2 linked regions of the Streptomyces venezuelae genome follow. Each later gene encodes a partner of the first gene's protein in a complex. Links are inferred from orthologs where the notes say so. Each region holds a gene or a part of one and is shown in the gene's direction. Other genes may lie near its edges.

What was found.
Region 2: the proteins of dnaB (region 1) and dnaG are in contact, whole or in part, in a crystal structure (PDB 2R6A), measured with the Geobacillus stearothermophilus proteins. The link is inferred for Streptomyces venezuelae from one-to-one orthologs. Residues at the interface, in WP_033016901.1 of Geobacillus stearothermophilus: Ser13, Glu15, Ala16, Gln18, Glu91, Leu92, Asp94, Ala95, Val96, Pro97, Thr98, Ala99, Ala100, Asn101, Tyr104, Tyr105, Ile108; in WP_049624496.1 of Geobacillus stearothermophilus: Lys456, Leu457, Leu458, Pro459, Ala460, Asn463, Ala464, Leu467, Leu535, Leu536, Ile537, Ala538, Gln544, Glu545, Asp548, Tyr549, His552.

What each region holds. Positions count from the first base shown.
Region 1 is NZ_CP029193.1:4,076,203-4,090,565, reverse strand. Bases 1-2,971 are described here. They hold dnaB (replicative DNA helicase), read left to right. Parts: upstream 1-730; coding sequence 731-2,212; downstream 2,213-2,971. Other genes in these bases: DEJ47_RS18925 (NADP-dependent oxidoreductase), read right to left, coding at 2,242-2,971; DEJ47_RS18935 (MATE family efflux transporter), read right to left, coding at 1-270. Outside these bases: more of DEJ47_RS18925, read right to left, coding at 2,972-3,171; DEJ47_RS18920 (TetR/AcrR family transcriptional regulator), read left to right, coding at 3,243-3,875; DEJ47_RS18915 (SDR family NAD(P)-dependent oxidoreductase), read right to left, coding at 3,909-4,862; DEJ47_RS18910 (MerR family transcriptional regulator), read left to right, coding at 4,933-5,412; DEJ47_RS18905 (carboxymuconolactone decarboxylase family protein), read left to right, coding at 5,476-5,940; DEJ47_RS18900 (serine hydrolase domain-containing protein), read left to right, coding at 6,054-7,430; DEJ47_RS18895 (GNAT family N-acetyltransferase), read right to left, coding at 7,540-7,992; DEJ47_RS18890 (MarR family winged helix-turn-helix transcriptional regulator), read right to left, coding at 8,045-8,497; DEJ47_RS18885 (MFS transporter), read left to right, coding at 8,637-9,845; DEJ47_RS18880 (GlcG/HbpS family heme-binding protein), read left to right, coding at 9,921-10,349; DEJ47_RS18875 (GNAT family N-acetyltransferase), read right to left, coding at 10,453-11,331; DEJ47_RS18870 (HAD family hydrolase), read left to right, coding at 11,473-12,105; DEJ47_RS18865 (globin domain-containing protein), read left to right, coding at 12,513-13,997; DEJ47_RS18860 (NUDIX domain-containing protein), read right to left, coding at 14,004-14,363. UniProt on the Escherichia coli protein: The main replicative DNA helicase, it participates in initiation and elongation during chromosome replication. Travels ahead of the DNA replisome, separating dsDNA into templates for DNA synthesis.
Region 2 is NZ_CP029193.1:2,462,221-2,471,009, reverse strand. The notes cover bases 1-2,952. They hold dnaG (DNA primase), read left to right. Parts: upstream 1-500; coding sequence 501-2,405; downstream 2,406-2,952. Other genes in these bases: DEJ47_RS11395 (RNA polymerase sigma factor), read left to right, coding at 2,546-2,952; DEJ47_RS11405 (NAD(P)/FAD-dependent oxidoreductase), read left to right, coding at 1-457. Outside these bases: more of DEJ47_RS11395, read left to right, coding at 2,953-3,889; DEJ47_RS11390 (ABC transporter ATP-binding protein), read right to left, coding at 3,911-5,833; DEJ47_RS11385 (ABC transporter ATP-binding protein), read right to left, coding at 5,833-7,566; DEJ47_RS11380 (xylulokinase), read right to left, coding at 7,767-8,789. UniProt on the Escherichia coli protein: RNA polymerase that catalyzes the synthesis of short RNA molecules used as primers for DNA polymerase during DNA replication.

The sequences.
Region 1 (14,363 bases):
CTGGAGATCTCCGGCGCCGACCCGACGGGCGACGGCGGCCGTGGTGGCGTATGCGAGGAAGACGAAGATGCTCACCGCGGTGGTGAGGAGCGCCGAGGCGACGCCGAGGCCGGCCAGTTGGGCGGTGCCGAGGTGCCCGACGATGGCGCTGTCGGCGAGGACGAAAAGGGGCTCGGCCACGAGCGCGCCGAACGCGGGGACGGCGAGCGCGATGATCTCTCGGTCGTGCCTTCGCCGTGCGGCTTTGGGCGCCGCGGGAGCCTGTGTCATACACACCAATCTAATCTTCCACAGGTAAGAGATGCAATGGCACTGGGACCCTTACTCAGTCGCCTGTCGGGCGGGTCGTCGCGCGCCGTTTGCGGCGATCTTGGGCCGACTGGGAAAGTTTTTCTTCTGCACAGCCGGTGGACGGGAAACCAGCAGGTCAGGGTGGTTTTCAGGAACCTGCTGAGGGCTTGTTCACAGGCCTGTCCACCGGGCCGTGCACAGGTTTGGCGGAGTTCTCCACAGCATCGGGCCCGTCATCCACACCGCCTGTGGATAACCAGATTGGCTGACGGTGCCCACAGGCCTACCGTGGTCCGGCGCCCGCCTCGTCGTACGACCTCGGAAACCCCGGAGAACCGACGCGTCAGAACCGGAGTTGGGCCCGCTTATTTGTCAGTGTCGTGCCGTACGAAAGAGGGGCACGGCGAGGTCCGCGCGGCGGACGGGAGGAGGTGGCCCGGTGAGTATCTCCGAGCCTTTGGACGACCCCTGGGCCGACAGCGGTCCCAGTGACCGTCTGCCCGTCTCCCGCCAGCGCCGCGACGGCGGCGGCGGTCGGAGCCGCGACGAACAACACGATCGTGGCCGGGAGGGCGGCTGGGACAGCGGAGGCTCGTCGTTCGAGCGTGTTCCCCCGCAGGACCTCGACGCGGAGCAGTCGGTGCTCGGCGGCATGCTGCTGTCCAAGGATGCGATCGCCGACGTCGTCGAGGTCCTCAAGGGCCATGACTTCTACCGGCCGGCGCACGAGACGATCTACGCCTCGATCCTGGACCTCTACGCCAAGGGCGAGCCGGCCGACCCGATCACCGTCGCGGCCGAGCTCACCAAGCGGGGCGAGATCACCAAGGTCGGTGGCGCGTCGTACCTGCACACGCTCGTGCAGACGGTGCCGACAGCGGCGAACGCGGAGTACTACGCGGAGATCGTCCACGAGCGGGCGGTGCTGCGCCGCCTCGTCGAGGCCGGCACGAAGATCACCCAGATGGGATACGCGGCCGACGGCGACGTCGACGAGATCGTCAACAGCGCCCAGGCCGAGATCTACGCGGTCACCGAGCAGCGCACCACCGAGGACTACCTCCCGCTCGGCGACATCATGGAGGGCGCCCTCGACGAGATCGAGGCGATCGGTTCGCGGTCAGGCGAGATGACCGGCGTGCCGACCGGGTTCACCGACCTCGACCAGCTCACCAACGGCCTGCACCCGGGCCAGATGATCATTATCGCGGCACGTCCCGCCATGGGTAAGTCCACGCTGGCCCTCGACTTCGCACGGGCCTGTTCGATCAAGCACAACATGCCGAGCGTGATCTTCTCGCTCGAAATGGGGCGCAACGAGATCGCCATGCGTCTGCTCTCCGCCGAGGCGCGCGTGGCCCTGCATCACATGCGCTCCGGCACGATGACCGACGAGGACTGGACGCGCCTCGCCCGGCGCATGCCGGACGTCTCGGCCGCCCCCCTCTACATCGACGACTCCCCGAACCTGTCGATGATGGAGATCCGCGCCAAGTGCCGCCGCCTCAAGCAGCGGAACGACCTGAAACTCGTCGTCATCGACTACCTGCAGCTCATGCAGTCGGGCGGATCCAAGCGGGCCGAGAGCCGCCAGCAGGAAGTCTCGGACATGTCGCGAAACCTTAAGCTCCTCGCCAAGGAGCTGGAGCTGCCGGTCATCGCCCTCTCGCAGCTGAACCGTGGTCCCGAGCAGCGCACCGACAAAAAGCCCATGGTCTCCGACCTGCGTGAGTCCGGCTCGATCGAGCAGGACGCGGACATGGTGATCCTGCTGCATCGCGAGGACGCGTACGAGAAGGAGTCGCCGCGCGCGGGCGAGGCGGACATCATCGTGGGCAAGCACCGTAACGGCCCCACGGCGACGATCACCGTCGCCTTCCAGGGGCACTACTCGCGCTTCGTGGACATGGCACAGACCTGACGTGCCCACATGTAGACCCGGGGGGGGAATCAGATGACGATGACCCGGCGTCCGCGTGTGTGTCCGGCCTGACTGTCTGCCTGGGCCGCGGCCGCCTCGGTGAGCTGGTACGTCTTCTCGACCGGGATGTGGAGTCGTCCCCGCGCGATGAGGTCGGCGGCCTCGGCGAGGGCCTGCGGCACGTTGCCGGTCACGCCGGAGAACCGGACGCCGTGTTCCGGTGCGGTCAGATCGGCGATGGAGATCACCTTCTGGGGGTCTCCGGTCAGTTCGACGAGCTCGGGGATCACACCCGAGCCGGCCAGATCGAGCGCGGCGTCGACGTGGCCGAGTTGTCGGACTCGCTTGACCCAGCCCTCTCCGTAGCTCGTGGCGAGCGCACCCAGGCTGCGCAGGTAGTCCTGGTTGGCGGCTCCGGCCGTGCCGATCACCGTGATGCCACGATCACGGGCGATCTGCAGTACCGCTGATCCGACGCCCCCGGACGCGCCGCTGACCAGCAGCGTCTGTCCGGGCTGCACACCGGACTGACGAATGATGCGCAGCGCGGTCTCCACCACGGAGGGGTACCCGGCCGCTTCTTCGAAGGTCAGGTTCTCGGGCATGCGGGCCCAGGCCGACAGCACGGCGAATTCGGCGTACGTGCTCGATCCGCGCCCGAACACGCGGTCGCCGACCTCGACCGTGGTGACGCCCGGGCCGATTTCGTCGACCAGTCCGGCGGCGTCCTGCCCCGTTCCTGAGGGCAGGACGCTCGGATGGGTCTGGCGAGCCTGGCGGGACTGATCGCGCTGATCAGGCTGGTGGAACTGGCCTTCGCGAATCCGCCAGTCGACGGGGTTCACCCCCGCTGCGCGCACAGCGACCCGTATCTGGCCGGGGCCCGCGTGGGGTTCCTCGGCCTCGGTGAGGTGCAGGACTTCGGGACCGCCGAACTCGGCGAAGCTGACTCTCTTCATGCCGCCGAACGTAACACTAACGGTTAGTGTTTCGGAACAGTTGCACCTTTGGATTTGATAGCGTCAATGCCATGACCGCCCCGACGACGCCGTCCGGATCTGCCTTGCCGAGCAGGCCCACCGCCCAGCCCGGACCGGGCACACCGACCGGACGGCGGGAGCGAAAGAAGGCCGCCACCCGTCAGAAGATCGCCGACACCGCTATGCGGCTCTTCTTGGAGCGCGGCTACGACACGGTGGGCATCCGGGACGTGGCAGCCGAGGCCGACGTCGCCGTCACCACGCTCTTCTCCCACTTCGCCTCCAAAGAGGCTTTGGTGTTCGAGCGGGACGACCATTTCGAGCAGCGCCTCACACAGGCCGTCACCGGCAGGGGGCCCCATGAGCCGCTCATCCCCGCGCTGCGCCACGAGATCCACGCGATGGTCCGGCACTGCACGGCGGACGGGACCGCCGCGATCTACCGCATGATCGACGAGACCCGTGCGCTGCGGGAGTACGAGGAGTCGATGCGGCTGCGCCACGCGGAGTCCCTGGCGACGGCCATCGCCGCCGATCCCGAGCTGTCCAGGACCACGACGGCCTGCCGCGCGATCGCGCGGTTCGTGGTCGACGCCTACGCCCTGGCCCGCGAGGCATCCGACCCGCAGGCCGCCGTGGACGAGATCTTCCGGATGATCGAGGCGGCCTGGGAGATCGCCTGATCCCCGCCGTTCGATCCCCGGGAAACTCCGGGCTCAGAACGCGCTGAGCCCGGTGAGTTCGCAGGAGAGGTCCCAGAGCCGCGCCGCCGCCCCGGGGTCGACGGCCCACGGCTTTACGCCACCGATCAGCATGTCGTCGGTGAGGGCCGGTTCGGCGATGTCGCAATCCTGGCAGTACGCCCCTCCCCGGTTCTCCAGCAGTGGTGAGGTCGCCGCCCACACAGTCGTCGCCGCGCCCTGCTCGGGGCTCTTGAAGCCGACGGCGGGTGTCCCGCCCGGAGTCACCCAGCCCTGCGCGAGCCACTCTTCGCGCGGGATGTGGCGCTGCAGCGGGGTGAGGATGCTGCCGGGGTGCACGGCGAAGGCGCGCAGGCCGTGGTCGGCGCCCAGGCGGTTCAGGTGCACGGCGAAGAGGGCGTTGGCGGTTTTGGACTGGGCGTAGGCCAGCCAGCGGTCGTAGCTGGCGTCGAAGTGCGGGTCGGTCCAGCGGATGTCGGAGAGGAAGTGTCCGGAGGAGGCGACGGTGACGACGCGGGCGCCGTCCGGAGCGAAGGCGGGACGCAGGCGGTGGGCCAGCGCGAAGTGCCCGAGGTGGTTGATGGCGAAGTGCGCCTCCCAGCCGGGACCGACGCGTGTCTCGGGGCAGGCCATCACACCCGCGCCGTTGATGAGGATGTCGAGTGGGCGGCCGGTGCCGACGAAGCGTTCGGAGAAGACGCGGACACTGTCCAGGTCCGCGAGGTCGAGGGCGTGCACCTCGGTCCGCGGCAGACCGCGCAGAGCGTGTTCGGCCGTTTCCGGGCGCCGAGCGGGGACCACGACGTGGGCGCCGGCGTGGACGAGAGCGCGGGTCGTGGCGAGCCCGAGGCCCGAGTAGCCGCCGGTCACGAGAGCCGTGGTGCCCGCCAGGTCCATCCCTGCGAGGACATCGTCGGCCGTGCTGTGGGCGCCGAAGCCCGTACCGAGCCTCCGCTGTTCGGTGATCATGTTCTCGACGCTAAAACCTAGACTGTGCGCTAGGTCAAGAGCCGTCTGATGCGCGGCGTACGGTCCCCTCATGAGCGAGTATCCGGGCGCTGTGCCCGTGGAGAACGGCGGTAGCGGGGGTGGCCTGTCCATAGGGAAGGTCGCCGAGGCGACCGGCCTGAGCGTGCACGCCCTGCGGTTCTTCGAGCGGGAAGGGCTCTTCCTGCGCGAGATCCCGCGGACCGGCGGAGGACAACGGATCTATGAGCAGGCGGATGTGGACTGGCTCCTGCTGTGCGGGCGGCTCCGTGTCTCCGGCATGCCGATCGCCACGATCAAGAAATTCGCGGCGCTCGTGCGGTCCGGCCCCGGCAACGAGCGGGAACGCCTGGCGCTGCTACGGGAGCACGAGCGCGATGTACGCACGAAGATCGACGACCTGAACGCCTGCCTGGAGGTCATCCATGGCAAGGTCACCACCTACGAGCAGCACCTACGCGACGGGACGGCCGTCGGCCTGTGGTCGCCCCGGCCACTCACATCTCCGCGTCGCGATTCGTCGGTGCAATGACGGACCACAACGACGCCTCTGCGGCCAACAGCGGCGCCGGGCAGACGCTTGAGGAGAAAACTCATGCAGGCTCGTATGCAGAACCCCGCCTTGATCATCCCTGAGGCCATGACAGCCTTGCTGAGCCTGTCCCAGATCTCCAGGAAGCAGGGGCTGTCCCAGGCGACGATCGAGCTGGTGCAGCTGCGCGTGAGTCAGATCAACGGAAGCAGCGTCTGTGTCGAGGGGAACGCGCGCAGTGCCGTCGCAGCGGGCGCCACAGACATGCAGTGTCTTTCGGTGGCTGCCTGGCGGAGTCTCCCGTGCTTCACGCCTGCGGAACGCGCCGCCTTCGCCCTCGCCGAGGCCGCCACCCGACTCGCGGACCGTCCCGATCCGGTGCCGGCGGCGGTCTGGGACGAGGCTGCGCGGCACTTCACCGAGCGGGAGCTGGCGGCACTCGTCCTCGCCATCGGCGTGGCCAACATGCTCAACAGGATCAACGTCCTCACGCGGCGCCACGCCGGATCGCAGCCCTGGGAGTGTTGACGGATCCTGGGCGTGCTGACTGACAGGTCCTGGGGGGGGGCGACAGGTCCTCGGCATGCTGAGAGGGGCCGAATTCGCTCGACGGACGGGCGTCACCCGGGTGAACTGGTCCCATGACAACACCCCGTGAAGAGCTGCTCCCCTCCACCCGCCGAGCCCTGCTGCACCGCGTCGCCACCGCTCAGACAGAGGGCCGGTCTCCCTCGCTGGTGGCCGCGGTGGCCCGGGACGGCGAGTTGGTGTGGGCCGGCGGCCGCAGCATGGTGGACGGGCACGAGCCGGACGAGAACGTCCAGTACCGGATCGGTTCGATCACCAAGACCTTCACCGCCGTACTGGTGATGCGGCTGCGCGACGAGGGCGTACTGGACCTCAACGACCCGCTGGAGAAGCACCTGCCGGGCACCGGAGCAGGAGAGGCCACCATCGCCGAACTCCTGGCGCACACCGGCGGGCTGGCCGCCGAGACCCCCGGCGAGTGGTGGGAGCGCACCCCTGGGACAGATCGACCGGAGCTCGCGGACGTCCTCGGCGAGGCGCCCTTCAAACATCCCGTCGGCAGGCGCCACCACTACTCCAACCCCGGTTACACGCTGCTGGGTTCGCTGGTCGAGGCGTTGCGGGGCGCTCCGTGGGAGGACGTGCTGCGCCGCGAGGTGCTCGAGCCCCTGGGGCTGACCCGTACCAGTGCGCAGCCCCAGGCTCCGCACGCCGACGGCTGGGCCGTGCACCCGTGGGCGGACGTGATGATGCCGGAGCCCGCGGAGGACCTGGGCCTGATGGCTCCGGCCGGGCAACTCTGGTCCACGACGGCCGACCTCGTGCGGTTCGGGCACTTCCTGGTGACGGGCGACGACCGGGTCCTCGGCGCCGATTCCGTACGGGAGATGCGGACTCCGGCAGCACCGCTGCCGACCGGTGAATGGGACAGGGCGTACGGCCTGGGAGTGGACCTGCTGCGGTGGGACAAGGGCAGCCTGGCGGGGCACGGCGGGTCACTGCCGGGCTTCCTGGCCGCCCTGTGGGTGAGCGAGGCGGACGGTGTGGCCGCTGTCGCGCTCGCCAACTGCACGTCCGGACCGCCGGTGGCGGCGCTGGCCATCGACCTCGTGAAGATCGTTTCCGAGGCCGAGCCGCGGATTCCCGAGCCGTGGCGGCCGCTGTCCGAAGTCGATCAGAAGGTGTTGGAGCTGGCGGGCCCCTGGTACTGGGGGACTCAGGTGCTCGTGCTGCGTCTGACGGCCGAGGGCGGTGTGGAGCTGGGGCCGTTGTCCGGTTGGGGGCGCCAGGCTCGGTTCCGGCCCAACGGTGACGGCACCTGGACGGGGCTCAACGGGTACTACGCGGGGGAGCTGTTGGAGGCCGTGCGGCGGCCCGACGGTTCGGTGAGCCACCTCGACCTGGGGTCGTTCGTCTTCACCCGGGAGCCGTACGACGAAGGGGCACCGATCCCGGGCGGCGTGGACCCGCAGGGGTGGCGCGGCTTCTAACTCTGCGGTTTTTCCTCCGGGTCTTTGCTCTGTCGCGATGCGATCGAGGAGGCGGGCCTGTTTCACGTGAAACAGGCCCGGCCGCACGGCTGTCATGGCTGAGGTGGCCTCAGAGGGGCATCTTGAACCCGACATGCGAGGCCTGGAATCCGAGCCGTTCGTAGAAACGGTGGGCGTCGGTGCGTGTGACATCGGACGTCAGCTGCACCAACTGGCAGTTCTGGCGCCGGGATTCCGCTATGGCCCATTCGATGAACCGGGTGCCGAGCCCGCTGCCGCGCTCGTCGGCATGCACGCGCACCCCTTCGATGATCGAGCGGGTGGCACCCTTACGGGAGAGTCCCGGAACGATTGTGAGCTGAAGCGTGCCGACGACGCGGCCCTCGCGTTCGGCTACGACCAGATGCTGGTTCGGGTCGCCGTCCAGTCGCTCGAATGCCGTGACGTACGGAGTGAGGTCGTCCGGTGATTCACGTGTCGCCCCCAAGGGGTCGTCGGCGAGCATGCCCACGATGGCAGGCAGGTCCGCGGCAACGGCGGGGCGTATCTCAAGATCTCCCATGGTGCGCAGCCTAAGGGGGCACCTAGGCGTGTGGTGCGCAGCCTATGGGCACCTACGCGCGCAGTGTTTCGACAGCCTTGACCAGCGGGGCGAGCTCCGGGTTCCGCGCGGCCTCGTCGAGCGCCTCGCGCAATGCCGCGTCGTTCGTGGGGCGCGCTTGCGCGAGAAGCGCGGCACCGGCCTCACTGACGTCGGTGTAGATGCCACGGCGGTCCGTGGGGCACAGATAGCGGGCCAGTAGGCCGCGCTCCTCGAGCCGGGTCACCAGGCGTGTGGTCGCGCTCTGGCTCAACACCACCGCATCGGCGACCTGCTTCATCTGCAGGTGGCCACCCTCGCCGTCGTGCTGGCGGTTGAGCACGTCCAGAAGGCTGTACTCCCGCACGCTCAGGCCGTGCTTGGCCTGCAGGGCGCGCTCTACATGCGCCTCGATCTTGCCGTGGAGCAAGGAAAGGGCGCACCAGCTTTGGGCGAGCGCGGTCAGTGCGGGGTCTGTCGCTGTCATGGCTCTTGGTCCTCCGTCCCGGAGCGGCTGCACCCAGAGTAGTCCACCGATGCAATATCCAGCGGTTGCATATAGCCCGCGTCTGCAACTATTGTGGACGCACGTTAAGCGCACCTGCAATCGTTTGGAAGGTAGATCCATGCCTCTCGCGCTTCTGGCCCTCGCGATCGGGGCTTTCGGAATCGGAACCACCGAGTTCGTGATCATGGGGCTGCTTCCCGAGGTCGCGGGTGACTTCGGTGTCTCCATCCCGACGGCCGGCTTCCTCGTGACCGGCTATGCCCTCGGCGTCGTGCTCGGCGCCCCCCTGATGACCGCTCTCGGCACGAGGATCCCGCGCAAGCGGATGCTGATGCTGCTCATGGGCCTCTTCGTCGTCGGCAACCTGCTCTCCGCCGTGGCTCCCGTCTTCGGCGTGATGCTGGCCGGCCGCGTCGTCGCCTCGCTCGCCCACGGTGCCTTCTTCGGCATCGGCTCGGTCGTCGCGGCCGAGCTGGTGGCCCCCGAGAAGAAGGCCGGAGCCATCGCCATGATGTTCTCCGGTCTCACGGTCGCCAACGTGGTCGGCGTTCCGCTCGGGACGCTCGTGGGCCAGGCCATCGGCTGGCGGATCACCTTCGTGATCGTCGCCGCCCTCGGCGTGCTCGGCCTGTTCGGCATCGCCCGGCTCGTACCGGACCTGCCCAAGCCCGAAGGCGTACGGCTGCGTGACGAGTTCGGTGCCTTCCGCAACGTACAGGTGCTGCTCGCCATGGCGATGACGGTGCTCGGCTTCGGCGGCGTCTTCGCGGCCATCACCTACATCACGCCGATGATGACGGACGTCGCCGGTTACGCGGACTCCTCGGTCACCTGGCTGCTCGTACTCTTCGGGCTCGGCATGGTCGGTGGGAACCTCGTCGGTGGCCGGTTCGCGGACCGCGCGCTGATGCCGATGCTGTACGTGTCGCTCGGCTCCCTCGCCCTGGTGCTCGCCCTGTTCACCCTCACCGCGCACAACAAGGTCACGGCCGCCGTGACGGTGCTGCTGATCGGAGCACTGGGCTTCGCGACGGTGCCGCCGCTGCAGAAGCGCGTCCTGGACTACGCCTCGGGCGCCCCGACGCTCGCCTCCGCCGTCAACATCGGCGCCTTCAACCTGGGCAACGCGCTGTCGGCCTGGCTCGGCGGCCTCGTCATCTCCGCCGGCCTCGGCTACACCGCTCCCAACTGGGTCGGCGCGGTGCTCGCTGCCTCCGCCCTCGTCCTGGCCTTCGTCTCCGCCGCCCTCGAGCGCCGCTCCACGGCGCCCGGCCCGATCGTGGCCGGTGCGGTACCTGTCGAGCAGCGGACGCCCGTCCACCACTGACCCCACGCTCCCGAACCACTTCCCCCACAGCCCCCTTCAGTCCCCCCAGCACAACCCCGCTAGGAGAACCCCCTCATGAGCACCACCACCCCCACCGCTGCTGCCCCGCTCACCATCGGGGATGCCGAGGCCCTCGTCACCGCGGCCCACCGTGCCGCCGAGGAAGCCGGTGTCACGGTCAGCGTCACCGTCCTCGACGCGGGAGGCCACCTCCTCGCCTTTCGACGCGACGACCGGGCCGTCCTGATCTCCGGTGAGACCAGCACCCGCAAGGCGTACACGGCCCTCCAGTTGAACGCTCCGACCGCCGACCTGGTGGACGCGGTCCAGCCCGGCGGTCTCTTCCACACCCTTCCCACCGCGCTCGACCGCCCCCTGCTCTTCATCGCGGGCGGCGTTCCGGTCCACCGTGACGGCCGACTGATCGGTGCGGTCGGTGTCGGTGGTGGCGCGCCCGAGCAGGACCACGGCTTCGCGACGGCCGCCGTCGAGGCCCTCGTCTAGCAGTCCGAGGTGTACGCGTAGGGGCGTACGAGAAGGCCCGCTACCGGTGCACCCGGGAGCGGGCCTTCTGCTTGGGGGAGGAGGGCTGCGACCCGTGGTGGGATCAACCCGCCGCGACGGTCAGTGGCGCGAAGCGACGGGTCCAGTCGCCGGGCAGCTCCGGCACGCCGTACGCCATCACGGCGTTGAAGGCGACGGATTCGAGGCCGTTCTCCTTCACCCAGGCCAGCAGTTCCTCGTGCCGTACGTCGATGTCGGTGCGGAGCGGCCGGTCGGTACCGGCGCCGAGGGAGGTGATCAGGGCCTTCGCGGTCTCGGTGTCCCGCGCGACGAGCGGACCCACGACATGAGTCGCCATGTTGGGCCAGGCACCCGCGTATCCGACGATCTCGCCGTCGGCCTCCGCGACCCGCAGCTGATCCGTGAAGGCGGGGAGCCGGGTGATCACATGCATGCGGTCGTGACCGAAGACCTCGGTATCGAGGCGGAGGATGGACGTCAGGTCTTCCGCGGTGGCCGGCCGGGTGGCGACATCAGTCTGGGCGTCCGTATTTCCGGCCGGGGTGAAATGTCCCATGACCATCTCGGCCCGGCCGATCACCTCGAATCCCAGCTGTTCGTAGAGGGGGCGGCCGTTCGGGGTCGCGTGCAGGGTCAGCGGGATGGAGCCCGCTTCCTCGACCGCGTTCTGCATCAGTCTGCGGCCGACGCCCCGGCGGGCGTACCGCTCGGCTACGAGGACCATGCCGATCGCCGCGAGGGCGGGACGCCCGGGAGGGCCGTACTGGGTCACTACGTAGGCGCCCATGAGGCCGTTGCCGTCAGGGGCGTCGATGCCGTAGCCCGTTCCGGCCGACAGCAGCAGGCCCCACTTGTGTTCTTCACGGGGCCAGCCCCGGTCCTCGGACAGATCGGCACAGACCTGCAGATCGCGGGGGGTCAGTCGGCGGATGGGCGGTGCGGAGAGGGAAGGTGTCGACACGCGGGCCAGGCTGTCTGACGTACATCCTCTGCGTCCAGCCGTTTGTGGGCAGAACCACGTAGCTTTCGGCCACGGTTCAGCTGCTCGTTTCACGTGAAACATCACGGCGAGCGCCAACCGCGACCAGTAGCCTCGGCCTACATGGCACGCCTACACCTCTTCGACTTGGACGGGACGCTGCTGCACGGCACAGCAGCTCCGGTGGAGATATCGCGGCAGCTCGGCTTGGACGCGGAGATTGCGGAACTGGAACGGGAGTTCGTGGCGGGGCACCTGGGCTCGCCCGAGTACGCCGAGCGCGTGCACGCCCTGTGGGCAGAGCTCACGGAGGCGCAGGTGACGGCAGCCTTCGAAGGAGCGCCCTGGCTCGACGGGATCCGGGAGACCTGGGCCGAGATCCGTGACGGCGGTGACTACTGCGCGGTTATCTCCCTCTCACCGTCTTTCTTCGTGGAGAGGCTCGCCGGGTGGGGTGCGCACGCCGCGCACGGGTCGCTCTTCCCGACCGTGCCGTTCACCGAACCCGTGAATCCGACGGGCATTCTCGACGCCGCGGCCAAGGTGAAGATCGCGGACCGTCTCTGTGAAGAGTTCGGGGTGGGCAGGAGCGACTGTGTCGCGTACGGCGACTCGCTTTCCGACCTCGAGTTGTTCGGAGCAGTGCCGGTTTCCGTGGCGGTCAATGCGGATCAACGGCTGGTGAGCCTGGCCACCCACTCCTACGTCGGGCGTGATCTGCGCAAGGCGTACGAATTGGTCCGGCACGACCGGTAATTGAGGCAATTGACAGGCAGTCCCCTTGAATTCGAGGCCGAGGAGACGGGGACTTGTGCGTTCGGCGGCTGCCGGTATGGTCGATCAAGGTCTGTGCCGGGTGCGTCTCCTCACACTCCGGAGCGCGGCGCGCAGGTGAATGAAGCCTAACGGGGCATAGAGATCGAGAACCCGTACTTCCTGTTATGCGACCGAGGCGTCTGCGAGGAATGGGATGCTGCGATGAGGGGACTGCGGGCAATGTCACATTTTCGACCTACTTGTCCGTAGGGTCCGGGGGCCCGGGGTTCAATGTGGCCCTATCGACCACCGGGGCAGAAGAGCGGGAAGAGCGCGGCCAGAAGGGGCAGACGCAGAGCGGGGACAGCAGGCAGCTTCCGGCAGGGAGTGCCCAGACCGACCGAGAGATGTTCGAGGCGAGGCACAACATGGACGCTCCGACCACCACGTCGGCCGATGACGGCACGCCAGGCGAGGGCGGCGGCTGGTTCACCCCGCGCAAGCCACCGAAGGGACCGGAGGACGAGCGAATAACCACTTCCCCGGAAGCTCCGGAGAACCGTGAGGCTCGGGAAGTCGCGGCCGCGGTGGCTCCGGATATCCGTAGAGCCTCGCAAGCCCCAACAGCTCCCGAACCCCGTGAGGCCCCGCAGGCTCCTGAACCACAGGCTCCGGGACCACAGGCTCCGGGACCCCCGCAGGCGGCACAACACCGGGTGCCGCCCCCGCAGGCCCAGTCCACCGCGCCCCCGATATCCGTCCAGCAGGCGAAACCGGAGGGGAAGGTCTCCGCGGACGCCCTCCTGGTGCAGCGCACGATGGCCGAGATAGAGCCCGTCGCCGACAAGGTCACCTCGTACTTCTACGCGCTGCTCTTCACCCGCCACCCGGATCTCCGCGCCCTGTTCCCCGCGGCGATGGACACCCAGCGGGACCGCATCCTCAAGGCACTGCTGACCGCGGCCGAGCACATCGACCACACCGACGTGCTCGTCGCCTATCTGAAGAACCTCGGGCGCGGACACCGGAAGTACGGCACCCAGGCCGAGCACTATCCGGCCGTCGGCGAGTGCCTGATCGGTTCGCTGAGCCGGTACGCGAGCGCGACCTGGAACGAGGAGACGGAGGCCGCCTGGGTCCGGACGTACACGACGATCTCCCAGATCATGATCGACGCGGCGGCCGAGGACGAGCTGCGCGCCCCTGCCTGGTGGTTCGCCGAAGTCGTCTCGCACGATCTCAGGACCCCTGACATCGCTGTCGTCACGGTCCGGCCCGACCAGCCGTACCCCTTCCTCGCAGGGCAGTACACGAGCCTGGAGACCCCCTGGTGGCCCCGGGTCTGGCGGCACTACTCCTTCGCGTCGGCCCCACGCCCGGACGGACTGCTCTCCTTCCACGTCAAGGCCGTGCCGGCCGGCTGGGTCTCGAACGCCCTGGTGCACCACGCCCGCCCCGGAGACATCCTGCGGCTCGGCCCGGCAACCGGTTCGATGACCGTCGACCACACCACCGACAGCGGACTGCTCTGTCTGGGCGGTGGCACGGGCATCGCACCTATCAAGGCCCTCGTCGAGGACGTCGCCGAGCACGGCAGACGGCGCCCCGTGGAGGTCTTCTACGGAGCACGCACCGACCATGACTTGTACGACATCGACACGATGCTGCGCCTACAGCAGTCCCACCCCTGGCTCGCTGTCCGGCCGATCGTCGACCAGCGGGCACAACTGCCGGACGCCGTCCGCGAGTACGGCCCGTGGAACGAGTACGACGCGTACCTCTCGGGACCGCCCGGCATGATCCGCAACGGCGTGGACGCCCTGCGGGACATCGGCATTCCGGAAGGCCGGATCCGCCACGACTCGGTAGAGGAACTGGTGGCCTCGGACTAGGCAGACCTAGCCCAGGTCGGGGGCGTGCATCGCGCGGACGCCCTCGATGTTGCCGTCCAGATAATGCCGCAGGGACAGCGGTACGAGATGGACCGAGGCGATTCCGACTCTGGTGAACGGCACATGCACGACCTCGTACTCGCCGCACGGCTCCTCGACCTCGGGGCCGTGCCGCTGACCGAGGTCCATGGACTCCAGGCGGCAGACGAAGAAATGCTGCACCTTTACGCCGGTCGCGCCGCCGTCCTCACCAATGTGCTCGACGGTGTCGACGAAGCACGGCACAACGTCGGTGATCTTGGCGCCCAGCTCCTCATGGACCTCACGGTGGAGCGCGTCGACGACAGAGTCGTCCTCCGCCTCCAC
Region 2 (8,789 bases), 1.6 Mb from region 1 along the record:
CGGCATCGCCGTCGACGCGTCGCTGCGCACCTCCGACCCCGACATCTACGCGGCGGGCGACGTGGCCGCCGTCCACCACGCGCTCTTCGACACGCGGCTCCGCGTCGAGCACTGGGCCAACGCGCTCAACGGAGGCCCGGCCGCCGCACGCGCGATGCTCGGCCAGGACGTCACGTACGACCGCGTGCCGTACTTCTTCTCCGACCAGTACGACGTCGGCCTGGAGTACTCGGGCTGGGCGCCTCCGGGGACGTACGACCAAGTGGTGGTGCGCGGCGACACCGGAAAGCGCGAGTTCATCGCGTTCTGGCTGCGCGACGGAGAGGTCCTCGCGGGCATGAACGTGAATGTGTGGGACGTCACGGACCCCATCCAGCAGCTGATCCGCAAGGGCGTGCGCCCCGACCCGGACGCCCTCGCGGACCCGTCGACCCCTCTGGCGTCGCTCCTGGGGTGACCGGCCGGACAGGAGTGTCACAGGCGAGCCGTAGTATTCCTACGTGGCAGGCAGGATCAATGACGAAGACGTGAAGGCGGTTCGGGACGCGGTCCCGATCGACGCCGTGGTCTCCGACTACCTCCAGCTGCGCAACGCGGGGGGCGGAAACCTCAAGGGCCTGTGCCCCTTCCACGACGAGAAGTCCCCGTCCTTCCAGGTCAGCCCGAGCAAGGGTCTCTTCCACTGCTTCGGCTGCCAGGAAGGCGGCGACACGATCGCCTTCGTGATGAAGATCGACCACCTCACGTTCTCGGAGACGGTCGAGCGCCTCGCCGCCCAGGCGGGCATCACGCTGCGCTACGAAGAGGGTGGGTACAACCCCGCGCACCAGCGCGGCGAGCGGATCCGCCTCGTCGAGGCCCACAAGATCGCCGCGCAGTTCTACGTGGACCAGCTGGAGAGCCCCGAGGCCGAGATCGGCCGGAAGTTCCTCGCCGAGCGCGGCTTCGACCAGTCCGCCGCCGCGCACTTCGGCGTCGGGTACAGCCCGGCCGGCTGGGACCACCTCACGCGCTTCCTGCGCGGCAAGGGCTTCACCGACAAGGAGCTCACCCTCTCCGGCCTCTCCCAGGAGGGCCGCCGCGGCCCCATCGACCGCTTCCGCGGCCGTCTCATGTGGCCGATCCGCGACATCGGCGGCGACGTGGTGGGCTTCGGCGCGCGCAAGCTCCGCGACGACGACAACGGCCCGAAGTACCTGAACACGCCCGAGACGGCGATCTACAAGAAGTCCCAGGTCCTCTACGGCATCGACCTGGCCAAGAAGGAGATCGCCAAGACCAGCCGCGCCGTCGTCGTCGAGGGCTACACGGACGTGATGGCCTGCCACCTGGCCGGCATCACCACCGCCATCGCGACCTGTGGCACGGCCTTCGGCGGCGACCACATCAAGATCCTCCGCCGCCTCCTGATGGACAACGGCTCGGCCCGCGTGATCTTCACCTTCGACGGTGACGCGGCGGGTCAGAAGGCGGCCCTGCGCGCCTTCGAGGACGACCAGAAGTTCGCCGCCGAGACGTACATCGCGATCGCCCCCGACGGCATGGACCCCTGCGACCTGCGGCTCGCCAAGGGCGACGCGGCCGTCGCCGAGCTCGTCGAACCGCGGACACCGCTCTTCGAGTTCGCGCTGCGCCAGATCGTCGCGCGGTACGACCTGGAGACCCCCGCGGGCCGCGCCGCCGCCCTCGACGAGGCGGGCCCCGTCGTGGCCCGCATCAAGAACAGCGGCGCGCAGCACGAGGTCGCCGTGCAGCTCGCCGGCATGCTCGGCATCCTCGACACCCAGTTCGTCGTCAAGCGCGTCGCCCAGCTCGCCCGCTGGGCCCGCGACCGCGGCGGCCGGGGCCCCGCCCCCGCACCGGCGGCCCAGCGCTCGGCGGGGGCGTACGAGAGCGCGCCGCAGGGCTTCAGCGGCCCCGCGCTCAACCTTCGCAGCCCCGCCCACCGCACCGAGCGGGAGCTCATCAAACTTGCTCTGCAGTACCCGCAGTTGGTCTCCCCGGCCTTCGACGCGTACGGCGTCGACGAGTTCACCGCCCCGCCCTACGCCGCGGTGCGCCGCGCCATCGAGGAGGCGGGCGGCGCGGAGTACGGCGCACAGGACCCGCAGGAGTACCTCGTACGCGTCCGTGAGGCGGCGCCCGACGACGCGGTCCGCGCGATGGTCACCGAACTCGCCGTCGAGGCGATCCTGCGCAAGACCGTCGACGAGATGTACGCGGGCATCCAGCTCGTGCAGGTCCGGCTGCGCGCCGTCGACCGCCGCATCCGCGACGTGCAGGGCACCCTCGCCCGCCTCGGCGCGGGCGGCGACCCGCAGCATCTGACCGCCGTGCAGAACGAGTTGTGGGTCCTCCAGCAGTACGGGCAGGCGCTCCGCGAGCGGGGCGCGGACGCACTCTGACGCGTCCACCGGGCTCCCCGGCGATTGAGTTCGGGGAACCGGGGTTACCCGTCGGGTAACCACGCGGTCACGGACCGGACTCAAAAAGTCACCGCACGCCCCTCGTGGCGGCCGTGTGTCGTGCCCCACACTGGGTTCCGGTGCCTGAGTCCTCGGAGCGCGGCCGACCCGCCGACAGCGGGTCCGAGACCCCCGCGGTTCCACAATTCGTGTTCGGGACGGACAGCGGCGAGGCCGCCGTCCCTCTCCCGTTGCCGCACGCCTCAGATGCGATCACCCTGGAGGTCGCCCCCGTGCAGACCCAGACCCTCACCCAGACCGACACCGCCCCGCGCGCGGATGCGGATACGGACGTCCTGGAGTCGGTCCCGCCGCAGCGCCGGGCCGCCCGGCACCCCGAGGCCTCGGCAACGCAGGAAACGGCCCCGGAGACTGCGCGGAAGACCCCCGACACGGCCGCCGCGCGGGACGACACCGAGGACCCCGAGGCTCCCGAGGCCCCTGAGACACCCGAAGCCCTCGCGCCCGAGATCCTCGACCTGCCCGCGCCCCGCAGCCGCGCCGACACCGGCGGCCCGTCCTCGGACCTGTTCCGCCAGTACCTGCGCGAGATCGGGCGGATCCCGCTGCTCACCGCCGCCGAGGAGGTGGAGCTGGCCCGCGCCGTCGAGGCCGGTCTCTTCGCCGAGGAGAAGCTCGGCAACACCCCCGACCTGGACTCCCAGCTCGCCCTGGACCTCGACAAGCTGGTCGTCATGGGCCGGATGGCCAAGCGCCGCCTCATCGAGGCCAACCTCCGCCTGGTCGTCTCCGTCGCCAAGCGGTACGTGGGGCGCGGGCTGACCATGCTCGACCTCGTCCAGGAGGGCAACCTCGGCCTGATCAGGGCGGTCGAGAAGTTCGACTACGCCCGCGGCTACAAGTTCTCGACGTACGCGACCTGGTGGATCCGCCAGGCCATGTCCCGCGCCCTCGCCGACCAGGCGCGCACGATCCGCGTCCCCGTGCACGTCGTGGAGCTCATCAACCGGGTCGTACGCGTCCAGCGGCGCATGCTCCAGGAGCGCGGGTACGAACCCACGCCCGAAGAGGTCGCCGCCCACCTGGACCTCCCGCACGAACGCGTCAGCGAAGTCCTGCGCCTGGCCCAGGAACCCGTCTCGCTGCACGCCCCCGTCGGCGAGGAGGACGACGTCGCGCTCGGCGACCTCATCGAGGACGGCGACGCCACGAGCCCCGTGGAGTCGGCGGCGTTCCTGCTGCTCCGCGAGCACCTGGAAGCGGTCCTCTCCACGCTCGGCGAACGCGAACGCAAGGTCGTCCAGCTGCGCTACGGCCTCGCGGACGGCAGGCCCCGCACTCTGGAGGAGATCGGCCGCATCTTCGGCGTGACGCGCGAGCGGATACGGCAGATCGAGTCCAAGACCCTCAACAAGCTGCGGGACCACGCCTTCGCGGACCAGCTCAGGGGCTACCTCGACTGAAGGCAGCCCCTGAGAGCCTCGCTAGTCCACCTCGGCGACGGCCTGCGCGAACTGCGCCGCGTACAGCCGTGCGTAGGCCCCGTCGGCCGCCAGCAGGGTGTCGTGCGAGCCCTGTTCGACGATCGACCCGTTCTCCATCACCAGGATCGTGTCCGCGTCCCGGATCGTGGAGAGCCGGTGCGCGATGACGAACGACGTCCGCCCGTGCGCCAGACGCGCCATCGCCTTCTGGATCAGCACCTCCGTACGCGTGTCGACCGAGCTCGTCGCCTCGTCGAGGACCAGGATCACCGGGTCGGACAGGAACGCCCGCGCGATGGTGATGAGCTGCTTCTCGCCCGCGCTGACGCCCGCGCCGTCGTCGTCGATCACCGTGTCGTAGCCGTCGGGGAGCGTGCGCACGAAGCGGTCGGCGTGGGCGGCGCGCGCCGCCTCCTCGATCTCCTCGCGCGTGACGTCCTTCGGCGCGCCGTACGCGATGTTCTCCGCGATGGTGCCGCCGAACAGCCAGGTGTCCTGCAGCACCATGCCGATCCCGGACCGCAGCTCGTCGCGGGACATCGCCGCGATGTCGACCCCGTCCAGGGCGATCCGCCCGCCCGTCACGTCGTAGAACCGCATCAGCAGGTTGACCAGCGTCGTCTTGCCGGCGCCGGTGGGCCCCACGATGGCGACCGTGTGTCCCGGCTCGACGACCAGTGACAGGTCCTCGATGAGCGGCTTGTCCTTGTCGTAGCGGAACGAGACGTGCGACATCTCCACGCGCCCGCGCGGCTTCTCGGGCCGCGCGCCGGGCACCGGGTCGGCCTCCTGCTCCTCGGCGTCGAGGATCTCGAAGATCCGCTCGGCGGACGCGACACCCGACTGCACCAGGTTCGCCATCGAGGCGACCTGTGTCAGGGGCATCGAGAACTGCCGCGAATACTGGATGAAGGCCTGCACGTCACCGATCGACAGCGACCCCGACGCGACCCGCAGACCGCCCACCACGGCCACCAGGACGTAGTTCAGGTTCGAGATGAAGAACATCAGCGGCTGCATGACACCGCTGTTGAACTGCGCCTTGAACGACGCCTCGTACAGCTGCTCGTTCTGCTCGGCGAACGCCTTCGCCGACTGCTCCTGCCGTCCGAAGACCTTCACCAGGGTGTGCCCGGTGTACATCTCCTCCACATGGGCGTTGAGCGCGCCGGTCGTCTTCCACTGCTGCACGAACTGCGGCTGCGACCGCTTGCCGACCTTCGTCGCCACGAAGAACGACAGCGGCACCGTCACGAGCGCCACCAGCGCGAGCAGCGGCGACACCCAGAACATCATCACCAGGACGCCGATGATGGTCAGCAGCGAGTTGATGAGCTGCCCCATCGTCTGCTGCAGCGTCTGGTTGAGGTTGTCGAGGTCGTTCGTGGCGCGGCTCAGCACCTCGCCGCGCTGCCGCTTGTCGAAGTACGACAGCGGGAGCCGCGAGAGCTTCGCCTGTACGTCGCCGCGCATCCGGAAGACGGTCTTGTTGATGGCGCGGTTCGACAGCCGTGTCGCCACCGCCATCAGCAGGCCCGCCACCACGAACGTGCCGAGCGCGAGCAGCAGGACCTCGCCGACCGCGCCGAAGTCGATGCCCTCGCCGGGCGTGAAGTCGACGCCGGAGAGCATGTCGGCCGTGCCGCCGTCGCCGCGGGCGCGCAGGCCGTCGAGCGCCTGCTCCTTCGTCGTCCCGTCGGGCATGTCACGGCCGACGATGCCCGCGAAGAGCAGGTCGGTCGCGCGGCCGAGGATCTTGGGGCCGAGCACGGAGAGGGCGACGCTCAGGACGGCGGCGACGAGCATCGCGTACATCGTGGCGCGCTCGGGTCTGAAGTGCCCGAGCAGCCGCTTGCCCGAACCCTTGAAGTCCATGGAACGGGAGTCGGGGCCCAGCATGGGCCCACCGATGCCAGGGGGCATTACGCGGCCTCCGCTTCCGTCAGCTGGGAGAGCACGATCTCCCGGTAGGTCTCGTTGCTCTCCATCAGCTCCCGGTGGCTGCCGGTGCCCACGACGCGGCCCTCGTCGAGGACGACGATGCGGTCGGCGTCCCGGATCGTCGACACGCGCTGGGCGACGATCACGACGGTCGCCTCCGCGGTCTCCCGGCCGAGCGCGGAGCGCAGCGCGGCGTCGGTGGCGTAGTCGAGCGCGGAGAACGAGTCGTCGAAGAGGTAGATCTCCGGGCGCTGCACGAGCGTGCGCGCGATGGACAGACGCTGCCGCTGGCCGCCGGACACATTGGTCCCGCCCTGGGAGATGGGCGCGTCGAGCCCTTCTTCCAGACCCTCGACGAACTCCTTGGCCTGGGCGACCTCCAGCGCGTGCCAGAGCTCCTCGTCGGTGGCGTCCGGGTTTCCGTACCGCAGATTGGACGCGACGGTCCCGGCGAACAGGTACGGCTTCTGCGGGACGAGGCCGACCGTCCTCGCGAGCAGCGCGGGATCGATGGTCGCCACGTCCACGCCGCCGACCAGGACTTCGCCCTCCGTCGCGTCGATCAGCCGCGGTACGAGGTTCAGCAGCGTCGACTTGCCGCTGCCGGTCGACCCGATCACGGCGGTCGTCTCGCCGGGCCGCGCGACCACGTGGACGGACTTCAGGACGGGCTCCTCGGCGCCGGGATAGCGGAAACCGGCGTCCCGTATCTCCAGGTGGCCGTGGCTGCGCAGCTCGCGCGCCGGGGCGGTCGGGGGCACCACGCTGCTGGCGGTGTCCAGGACCTCCTCGATGCGTTCTGCACAGACCTCCGCGCGCGGCACCATCATGAACATGAAGGTGGCCATCATCACGGACATCACGATCTGCATCAGATAGGCGAGGAACGCGGTGAGCGCACCGATCCGCATGCCGCCGCCGTCGATCCGGTGCGCGCCGAACCAGACCACCGCGATCGAGGAGATGTTCACGACGGTCATGACGATCGGGAACATCAGCGCGAGCAGCTTGCCGCTGCCGAGGGAGACCTCGGTCAGGTCGGCGTTGGCCTTGCGGAAGCGCTCCTTCTCGTAGTCGTCGCGGACGAAGGCGCGGATGACGCGGTTGCCGGTGATCTGCTCGCGCAGCACGCGGTTCACGGTGTCGAGCCGCTCCTGCATGGCACGGAACAGCGGACGCAGCCGCCGCACGATCAGGCTGACACTGATGCCGAGGACGGGCACGACGGCGACCAGGACCGTGGACAGCGGCACGTCCTGGCCGAGCGCCATCACGATGCCGCCCACGCACATGATGGGCGCGGTCACCATCAGCGTGAACGACATCAGGACCAGCATCTGCACCTGCTGGACGTCGTTGGTCGTCCTCGTGATCAGCGACGGGGCGCCGAACTGCCCCACCTCGCGCGCCGAGAACGACTGGACCCGGTCGAAGACGGCGGCCCGCACGTCGCGGCCGAGGGCGGCGGCGGTCCGCGCGCCGTAGAAGACGGCGCCGATGTTGCAGACCATCTGCACGACGGTGACGGCGATCATGATGCCGCCGAAGCCGAGGATGTAACCCGTGTCGCCCTCGACGACACCGTTGTCGATGATGTCGGCGTTCAGGCTGGGCAGGTAGAGCGCGGCGCAGGTCTGCAGGAACTGCAGCAGCACCAGCAGGACGATGGGTTTCTGGTACGGACGCAGATGTGTCCGCAGGAGTCGTATGAGCACGCTCGGTCTCTCGAGGAGTCGGGTGTCGGCGAGATGGGGGCGGCGGGCAAGGCCGCACCCATCCTCCGACACCCGGCCAGGGGCCGCGCAACCGATTAACCCATGACCCGGTCAAATTTCAGCCCGGGTAAAGAACTGGGCGGATCCACGAGTCATCCAAGAGACGTGCGAGCCGCGGACGGCTCGCCCGAATGTTCGCCTCAGTACGCGAAGGCCCCCGGATGGGACTGCTCCCGCACCGTCACGTACTGCTGCCGTACGGCCTGCCCCACCGCGAGCTCCTCGCCCGGCTCGAAGACCTGCGCCGAGGCGCCCTGCCAGAGCGGCAGCTGTCCGGTCAGCGCCCACGCGGCCTGCCGTGCCGCACCGATCGCCGCGTAGTCCGCGGGCTGGGGCACCACGACCTGCGTCCCGAACAGCATCGGAGCCGCGGCCTGCACGGCGGGCAGCTCGGCGGCGGCGCCCAGCAGGAACACGCGCCGGACCTCCACCCCGCGCCCCCGCAGGACGTCGAGCGCGTCGCCGAGGCCGCACAGCATGCCCTCGAAGGCGGCACGCGCCAGGTGCTCGGGCTTCATGGACTCGCGCCGCAGCCCGGTCAGCGTCCCGGCTGCGTGCGGCAGGTTGGGCGTCTTCTCACCCTCCAGGTAGGGGAGGAGGACCAGTCCGTGGGCGCCGGGAGTCGACTTCATGGCGAGCGCGGAGAGCTCCTCCAGGTCGGTGAGCCCGAGCATCTCGGCGGAGCCGCGCAGGACGCGTACGGCATTCGAGGTGTGGACGACCGGCAGGTGCATGCCGGTGGCGTCCGCGAGGGAGGTGATGTTGCCCGCCGCGTCGACGAGCGCCTCGTGGTGCACGGCCATCACGGAGCCCGAGGCGCCGAGCGACACCACGGCGTCGCCCCGCTGGACCCCGAGCCCGAATGCGGCGGCCATGGTCTCGCCCGTTCCGGCCGAGATCAGGAGCCCTTCGGGCGTCGTCCCCGCGGCCTCGGCGGGCCCGATCACCTCGGGCAGCATCGCCTGGTGCCCGAGGGCCATCTCGACGAGATCGGGGCGGTACGTTCCGCTCGCCGCCGACCAGTACCCGGTGCCCGACGCGCCGCCGCGGTCGGTCGTGCGCCGGGCGGGCCGGCCGAGCAGCTGCCACACGAGCCAGTCCGGCGCCTGGAGGAGGGCGGCGGTGCGGCGCGCGGACTCCGGTTCGTTCTTCGCCAGCCAGCG